One region of the Burkholderia lata genome, then DNA from elsewhere that is predicted to be linked to it. Evidence: predicted binding sites of a transcription regulator. Region 1 holds the regulator's gene; the other holds the start of a gene.
What was found. The regulator FliA, encoded in region 1, starts transcription of late flagellar genes. The targets are predictions, from matches to a motif close to CTAAAGTTTNNNNNNNNNNNGCCGNTA.

Region 1 (4,413 bases):
CGGCCGAGCGCACGCGCGTGTCCGCCGACGCCGCCGCCGCGGTGGCCGACGCCGTGAAGTCGCGCATCGAGCGGATCGTCAACGATACGGTGATGCAGGAGCTCGGCGAGCTGCGCGGGATGATGGAAGAGCAGTTCGACAGCCTGATGTGGCACGACCGCCAGCGTCGCAGCGCCGTGCATGGCGCGCTGACGAAGCACCTGTTCGCGGCCGGTTTCTCCGCGCAGCTCGTGCGGATGCTGGTCGACAACATGCCGGCCGGCGACGGCGCGCAGACCTTCGAACAGGCCACCGAATGGGCGCAGTCGGTGCTTGCGTCGAACCTGCCGGTGCTCGAAAGTGAAGATGCGCTGATGGAGCGCGGCGGCGTGTTCGCGCTGATGGGGCCGACGGGCGTCGGCAAGACGACCACCACCGCGAAGCTCGCTGCGCGCTGCGTGATGCGCTTCGGCGCGAGCAAGGTCGCGCTGCTGACCACCGACAGCTACCGGATCGGCGGCCACGAGCAGCTGCGCATTTTCGGCAAGATCCTCGGCGTGCCCGTGCACGCGGTGAAGGATGCGGGCGACCTCGCACTGGCGCTGTCCGAGCTGCGCAACAAGCACATCGTGCTGATCGACACGATCGGCATGAGCCAGCGCGACCGCGCGGTGTCCGACCAGATCGCGATGCTGCACGGTGCGAACGCGCCGGTTCAGCGCCTGCTGCTGCTCAACGCGACGAGCCACGGCGACACGCTCAACGAAGTCGTGCAGGCGTACCGCAGCGCGGGCGAGCATCCGGACCTGGCCGGCTGCATCCTCACGAAGCTCGACGAGGCGACCCACCTCGGCGGCGTGCTCGACACGGTGATCCGCTACAAGCTGCCGATCCATTACGTGTCGACCGGCCAGAAGGTGCCGGAGAACCTGTACGTCGCCTCGACCAAATTCCTGCTGAAGAGCGCGTTCTGTGTACCGCGCGACGGCTCGCCCTTCGTGCCGCAAGACGAGGACATGCCGACGCTGCTTTCCGCACTGACCGCACGTTCCACCGCCGAGCTGCACGAGGTGCGATTTGGATAAACGAATCATCGATCAGGCCGAAGGGCTGCGGCGCCTGCTGGCCGGGCGCGCATCGCGCATCGTCGCGGTGACGGGCGGGCCGGCGGGTGTCGGCTGCACGTCCACCGTGGTGAGCCTCGCGGCGGCGCTCGCGTCGCTCGGCAAGGATGTGCTCGTCGTCGACGAGCGAGCCGACGTGCATTCGGCCAGCGCGACGCTGGCGGGCGCGTGGCTGCGTGACGGCGAACGCACGCGGGTCGCGGCCGGCTTCAGCCTGTGCGCCGCCGCGCGGCTCGCACGCACCGGCTACACCGATGCACAACTGAGCGATTTCATCGACGGGCCGGCCGACATCGTCCTCGTCGACGCGCAGATCGGCGCCGACGGTTCGTTCTCGGCGCTCGCACGCGAAGCGCACGACGTGCTGGTCGTCACGCGGGTCGCCGCGCAGGCGATCACCGAGGCGTATGCGTGCATGAAGCGGCTGCATTTCGCGCATGCGTTCGCGCAGTTCCGCGTGCTGACCAATCACGTCGGCAGCCATGCCGACGCGAAGGTCGCGTTCGACAACCTCGCGGGCGTTGCGAGCCGCTACCTGACGGTGTCGATCGCCGACGCGGGCTGCGTGAGCGCCGATCCGCTCGTCGAACACGCACGCGAGCTGATGCGTGTGGTGGTCGATGCGTTCCCGTCGTCGGCCGCCGCGCGCGACTACCGGCAGATTGCCGCCGACCTGCTGTATTGGCCGATGCGCCCGCGTTCGGGTGCGGGCCGCGCCGTGCACGCGGGCGGCAAGCCGTCGTATGAGGCGGGCGCGGCACACGCCGCGTGAACGCCACCGGAAGGAGAGAGCCATGATGTACAACGCTCAAGGAAAGATGTCCCAGGCCGACGTGCTCGCGCAATATGCGCCGCTCGTGCGACGCCTCGGGCTGCAGCTCGTCGCGAAGATGCCGGCGAGCGTCGACCTCGACGACCTGATTCAGGCCGGCATGATCGGCCTGATGGACGCGGCCGGCCGCTACAAGGAAGACCAGGGCGCGCAGTTCGAGACTTACGCGACCCAGCGTATCCGCGGCGCGATGCTCGACGAGCTGCGCAGCAACGACTGGCTGCCGCGCAGCCTGCGCAAGACGTCGCGCGAGGTCGAGCACGCGGTGCACCAGGTCGAGCAGAATCTCGGCCGCTCGGCGAGCGAGACCGAGATCGCGCAGCACCTGAACATGCCGCTCGACGAGTACCAGGGGATGCTGCAGGACCTGCACGGCAGCCAACTGATCTATTACGAGGATTTCGACCGCGCGGCCGACGACGAGCCGTTCCTCGACCGCTACCGCGTCGATCACGCCGATCCGCTGTCCGCGCTGCTCGACGAGCACCTGCGCGAAGCGCTCGTCGAGGCGATCGAGCGGCTGCCGGAGCGCGAGAAGCTGCTGATGTCGCTGTACTACGAACGGGGTCTGAATCTGCGCGAGATCGGCGCGGTGCTCGAAGTGAGCGAATCGCGCGTGTGCCAGCTGCACAGCCAGGCCGTCGCGCGCCTGCGCGCGCGGCTGCGCGAACAGGCGTGGGTCGGCGCGGAGTCCTGACCCTTTCTTGACGGCTGCACGCGCCGACGCCGCGCGCTTGCGCCGTCGGCGCGCAGTCGTGCGCCGTGCTTGCGCATTCTGCGCGCCGATTTGCTACAATCCTCTCCGCTTTCCGAGGAGCGTTGCGACGGACCACTCTGCGTCCGCCAGGCTCGGAAGGCTTCACCAAGCAGCTTGTGCGGCACAACCGCGTCGGCCCCGCTTCCTGAACGGCGCTCACGTCACCAATCTAGAAACTTTTTAGAAAGGAGGGCGTGATGAACGCCATTATCGATTCCAAAGCTTCCAACGATTACGTCGTCGCCGACATGGCGCTGGCCGGCTGGGGCCGCAAGGAACTGAACATCGCCGAGACCGAAATGCCGGGCCTCGTGCAGATCCGTGACGAATACAAGGCACAGCAGCCGCTGAAGGGCGCGCGCATTGCCGGTTCGCTGCACATGACGATCCAGACGGGCGTGCTGATCGAGACGCTGAAGGCGCTCGGCGCGGACGTCCGCTGGGCCTCGTGCAACATCTTCTCGACGCAGGACCACGCCGCTGCCGCGATCGTCGAAGCCGGCACGCCGGTGTTCGCGTTCAAGGGCGAATCGCTCGACGAATACTGGGAATTCTCGCACCGCATCTTCGAATGGCCGAACGGCGAATTCGCGAACATGATCCTGGACGACGGCGGCGACGCAACGCTGCTGCTGATCCTCGGCGCGAAGGCCGAGAAGGACCGTTCGGTGATCGCGAAGCCGACCAACGAGGAAGAAGTCGCGCTGTACAAGTCGATCGCGCAGCACCTCGACGCGGACCCGACCTGGTACTCGACGCGCCTCGCGCACATCAAGGGCGTGACCGAAGAAACCACGACCGGCGTGCACCGCCTGTACCAGATGGAAAAGGACGGCCGCCTGCCGTTCCCGGCGTTCAACGTGAACGATTCGGTCACGAAGTCGAAGTTCGACAACCTGTACGGCTGCCGTGAATCGCTGGTCGACGGCATCAAGCGCGCGACCGACGTGATGATCGCGGGCAAGGTCGCGGTCGTCGCGGGCTACGGCGACGTGGGCAAGGGCTGCGCGCAATCGCTGCGCGGCCTGGGCGCCACCGTGTGGGTCACCGAAATCGACCCGATCTGCGCACTGCAGGCGGCGATGGAAGGCTACCGCGTCGTGACGATGGAATACGCAGCCGACAAGGCCGACATCTTCGTGACGGCCACGGGCAACTTCCACGTGATCGGCCACGATCACATGAAGGCGATGCGCCACAACGCGATCGTCTGCAACATCGGTCACTTCGACTCGGAAATCGACGTCGCGTCGACCCGCCAGTACCAGTGGGAAAACATCAAGCCGCAGGTCGACCACATCATCTTCCCGGACGGCAAGCGCGTGATCCTGCTGGCGGAAGGCCGCCTCGTGAACCTCGGCTGCGCGACCGGCCACCCGTCGTTCGTGATGTCGAACTCGTTCGCGAACCAGACGCTCGCGCAGATCGAGCTGTTCGTGCGCGGCAACGAGTACGAGAACAAGGTGTACGTGCTGCCGAAGCACCTCGATGAAAAGGTCGCACGCCTGCACCTGGCGCGCATCGGCGCGAACCTGTCCGTGCTGTCGGACGAGCAGGCTTCGTACATCGGCGTGCAGAAGGACGGCCCGTTCAAGCCGAACCACTACCGCTACTGATCCGACGCGCCGCTGCCGCGGTGCCGTGCGCGCGTCGCCGACGCGTACCCGGCATGGCGGCACGGCGCGCCGGATCGCCGGCTGCCGCGGCGCGCCTTCGGGCAC
Region 2 (4,413 bases), 910 kb from region 1:
CGACACCCACAGCAGCCGGCGCGCCGCGCCGATCGCCGGCAGGAATGCGCGCATCAGCCCGACGCCGATCAGGCTGCCGAGCGCGGCGAAGCGCAGGATGCCGGTGTATTCGCCGACGTGATGCGCGAGCAATGGCGGCTCGTGGAACATCAGCAGGATCGGTTCGGACAGCGACAGCGCGATGATGGCCGGAATCGCGAGCAGTACGGACAGCGCGAAACCGGTCCAGTAGATGTGGGGCACGCGCTCGTCGGCCTTGGCGCCGCGCGCGTGCGCGACGCTGACGCTGACGGACGACAGCACGCCTTGCAGCACGGTCACGATGACGAAGAAGAAGTTCGCGCCGAGCCCGCCCGCCGCGAGCGAATCGGGGCCGAGCGAGCCGAGCAGCACGGTATCGGTGACGCTCATCGCCATCTGCGAGAGCTGCGCGATCGCGAGCGGCGCGGCGAGGCGCGCGGTATCGGCGGCGTGACTGGACAGGGACGGCGGCGCGGCGGCCGTCCGCGTAAGACCGGAATGCGACATGGAATGGGCGCTCGCGCGGGTGCGGGCCCGCGCTATATGTATTTATTTTGAGAGACGGCTAGCTTACGGCTTTATTCGAACCGTGTCGAACGCGCGCGCCGATGGCCATGTCGCAGGCAGGGGGAACCGTCGGCCCTAGGCTTCGCGCACGGCAATGCGCGTGTCGCCGAGCAGGACGACCTGGCCCGCGCGGATCTTGCAGGTCTTGCGCAGCTCGACCGCGCCGTCGACTTTCACCGCGCCGGACGCGACGATCAGCTTCGCGGTGCCGCCGCTGTCCGCGAGGCCGGTGATCTTGAGAAGGTTGTGCAGCTCGACGTATTCGCCGGTCAGCGTGAAATCCAGGTTGGGCATGACGAAGAGGGTGCGCAATGCGCGGGAGGAATCGCCTCGCATCATACGGCACCGCGGGCCGGCGCGCGAGCGCGGCCGGCCGCCGGAGGCAGATGTTAGGGAGTGTGAGCCATTCGTCAGCAAATGAAACGGTGGGTAACAGTCTGAGAGATTCGCGAACCGGCCGTGCCGGCCGCGGGTCTTTTGTCGTACCTGCTGCGTGTTGCGGCGGGAACGCAACGGACCGCATCGCTGCGGTTCGGGCTCACAACTTCCTGAGGAGAATTGCCATGTCCAAGATTCGTACGATGCTGATCGGTGCCGCGCTGACGGCGTTCGCCACTTCGGCCGCATTTGCCCAGACGGGCACGGCGGTACAGGGCGCTGCCGGTGCCGGCGTACAGGCGCAGACGCCGGCTGCGGGCGCTGGTGCCGGCATGCAGGGCAGTGCGGGCGCGAATGCGTCGGGTAACGCGGCTGGCGGTGCAACCGATGCGGTCGGCGCGGCAGCCGACGGCGCGAAGGATACCGCGTCGTCGGCCGTCCATTCGGCCAAGAAGCACACGAAGCATGCCGCGAAGTCGGCCAAGAGCCATGTCGGCTCGGCCAAGGCGAAGGCCGGTGAAGCGACCGAAGGCGGCGCGTCGGTCGGCGCGGAAGGCGGTGCATCGGCCCAGGGCGCCACGCAGTAAGCGGTGCCCGACGCCGCGCGACGCTCGTCCCGGAGGGGGCGTCGCGACGGTGGCCATCCCACGGCCCGGTTCGCATTGCGCGAATCGGGCCGCTTTCATGTGTCGATGCGATCGGGCGTGCCGTTACGGTCGCCGTTGGCTTTGCCCTTGTCCCTGGCCCTGCGCCGGCCGCGCGGCAGCCGGGGTGAATACGCTGCGCAGCCACGCGGCGAGGCGGGCGAAGACGTCGTACGGTTCCTCGACGAAGATCTCCGGCTTCAGCAGCCGCAGGTACTCCATGATCTGCTGCGCTTCCTGCTTCTGGAACGAGCCGTGCGAGAGCCCGAGCCGCAGCAGTCCGCGCAGTTCGCCGAGCTTGTCGCGCGCGGTGCTGCCGACGCTCATCTCGCACGCGAGCTTGGCCTCGTAGACTCGTTGTCGCAGCGATTCCGCGAGCCGCCACGCAGGCGTCTGCATCAGTTCCTCGAGCGTCTGGATGTCTTGCGCCGCCCCCTTGATCTGCGAAGCGAGCGGATCGATCAGCGATGGGTCGCCCTGGGCTTCGGCGACGATCGCTTTTGCCCAATCGCGGCAAGCCTTCGCGAGTTCGTCGGGGGTCCATTCGGAGCGCGACGCGAAGCCGAAGCCGAATTCGCCGGCCTGTCGCATCAGGATCGCGACGACGTCCGGAAATTCCTTGTCGAGCGTGCGTTTTGCCCACGCGTACTGACCGCCCTGCAGCATCCGCTGCACTGCGTGCTCGGTCAGCGGCACCATGTTGTCGAGCAGTTTGGCGCGCAGGAAATCCTCGAACGACGGCGTCGCGAACTGCGGGTCGAGTTTCAGCGACACGCGGACGAACGCGTCGTAGTCCTTGCGCAGGGACTCGAGCGTGTCGTCCTTGAGGGAAAGGGTGATCTGGCCCATGAATCGTCTCGATGGCGGCCCGCGCAAGCCGATGGCCGGCACGGCGCACCGGGACGGGCGCAGCGTCGACTGACCGGTGCGCGCCGAGGCCGGTGGCGGGTCTTCATTCCCTATATCGGCGTACCGGGCGGAAACTTGAGCGCGCGCAACCGAGCGTGTACTCAGGCGGGCAGCCAGTGGGGCAGCACGACCCCTTGCCAGAAAAAGAACACCGCGAGCCCCGCCGCGATCGTCACGAGCGGGCGGCGGGTGGCGGCCGACACGAGCACGGCAGCGAGCGCGCCGACGAGCTGCGGATTGCGCCAGGTCAGCTCGGCCGTGCCGCCGTGCGGCGAGACGGCCATCGGCACGATGATCGCGGTCAGCACGGTGACGGGCACGAAGCCGAGCGCGGTCCGCACGAGGGGCGGGAAGGTCAGCCGTTCGCCGAACAGGAACAGCGTCGAGCGGATCGCGTAGGTGATGACGGCCATCCCGAGAATCAGCAGCGCGTAGCTCACGATGCAGCCTCCGTGCGTGAGCCGGCGCGCGTGCGTTCGTGCAGCAGCGTGAGCGCGACGCCGATCGCGACGCCGGCGGCGACTGCGCCGAGCAGCCCGAGCTTGTACGGCCAGCCCTGCCAGAAGTACGCGAGCGTGCCGGCCGTCACGGCCGCCGCGAAATAGCGCAGCGTGCCGAGTTGCGGGACGACGATCGCAATGAAGGTCGCCGCCATCGCGAAATCGAGACCGAGCGACTGCAGGCCCGGGAAGGCCGCGCCGAAGCCGATCCCCGCGAGCGTCCAGACCTGCCAGTTCAGGTACATCGCGAGCCCCGAGCCGAAGAAGTAGTGGGGGCCGATCGCGCCCGGCGGGAAATGCCGGTAGTGCGCATAGGCGACCGCGAACACCTCGTCGGTCATCAGTGCGCCGAGCGTCGCACGCCAGCGCAGCGGCAGGTGGGCGACATAGGGTGCGAGCGTTGCGCTGTACAGCAGGTGACGCAGGTTCACGATCAGCGTGGTCGCGAGCACGACGACGAAGCTCGCACTGCCCGCGATCAGGCCGAGCGCGATGAACTGCGCGGAGCCCGCGAACACGGCGAGCGACATCAGCGCACCATGCCACGCGGCGAGCGGGCCGCCGCCAACGAGCGTGCCGAAAATCACGCCGAACGGGGCGGCGCCGATCATCATCGGGATCGTGTCGCGTGCGCCGTCGAGCCATTCGTTCAATGGGCGGCGGGCAGGCGATGCGGGTGTCGGGTTCAAAGGGTGCTCCTCCATGAACTGGAGGATAGCGGGCAGGGGGTGTGCCGGCTTGTATGTTCTTGCGCTTGCGGGAGGCAGCGGTGCCGGCGGTATCGCGGCGATGGGCCGGACGCTGCGCGTCAGCTCGCCTGCCAGCGCCCGGGCGGCACGCCGAACATGCGTTTGAAATGCCGGGTGAAGTGGCTTTGGTCGACGAAACCGCTGGCCGCCGCGACGTCGGCGACGGGCACGCCCGCGCGCAGCGGCGCCAGCGCACGCTGCAAGCGCAACTGGTTGCGCCACGCGTGCGGCGGCATGCCGGTCGTGCGGGTGAACAGGCGCGCTGCATGGAACGGCGACAGGCCGGCCGCCTGTGCGACTTCGTCCAGCGTGACCGTGCACATGAGATCGGCGGCGAGGCACTCGCGCATCGCGTCGACGCGCGGTTCGTCCGCTGCGAGCGGCGCGGGTCGCGGCAGTGCGTCGGCATGGCGCACGATCAGCGTCGACAACGCATCCAGCATCGCCGTTTCGGCGGCGAGCGGATCGTAGATGCGCGGTACGCCCGTCATCGGATAGTCAGCCGGCTGCCCGTGCGGCTGCGACGGCAGGGAGTGCTCGCTGCCGGCCTCCATCATCCGGTGCGCCAGCGCGAGCCTGGCTGCGAGATCGGCATCGCGAATCACGTCGGGCGCAAACCACGGCGCGTCCTGCGGGCGGCCGGCG

Region 2: a site for FliA is predicted at 2,573-2,599, ahead of BCEP18194_RS11140 (DUF4088 family protein). Genes of this name have one in related genera too.

The regions. Positions count from the first base shown of each region.
Region 1 is NC_007510.1:231,048-235,460, forward strand. It holds gene flhF (flagellar biosynthesis protein FlhF) at 1-1,064, shown strand, start outside; gene BCEP18194_RS06920 (flagellar biosynthesis protein FlhG) at 1,057-1,875, shown strand; gene BCEP18194_RS06925 (RNA polymerase sigma factor FliA) at 1,898-2,632, shown strand; S-adenosyl-L-homocysteine riboswitch at 2,741-2,857, shown strand; gene ahcY (adenosylhomocysteinase) at 2,890-4,308, shown strand.
Region 2 is NC_007510.1:1,140,976-1,145,388, forward strand. It holds gene norM (multidrug efflux MATE transporter NorM) at 1-528, opposite strand, end outside; gene BCEP18194_RS11130 (RNA-binding S4 domain-containing protein) at 664-882, opposite strand; gene BCEP18194_RS11135 (hypothetical protein) at 1,152-1,553, shown strand; gene BCEP18194_RS11140 (DUF4088 family protein) at 1,677-2,459, opposite strand; gene BCEP18194_RS11145 (AzlD domain-containing protein) at 2,621-2,959, opposite strand; gene BCEP18194_RS11150 (AzlC family ABC transporter permease) at 2,956-3,723, opposite strand; gene BCEP18194_RS11155 (AraC family transcriptional regulator) at 3,828-4,413, opposite strand, start outside.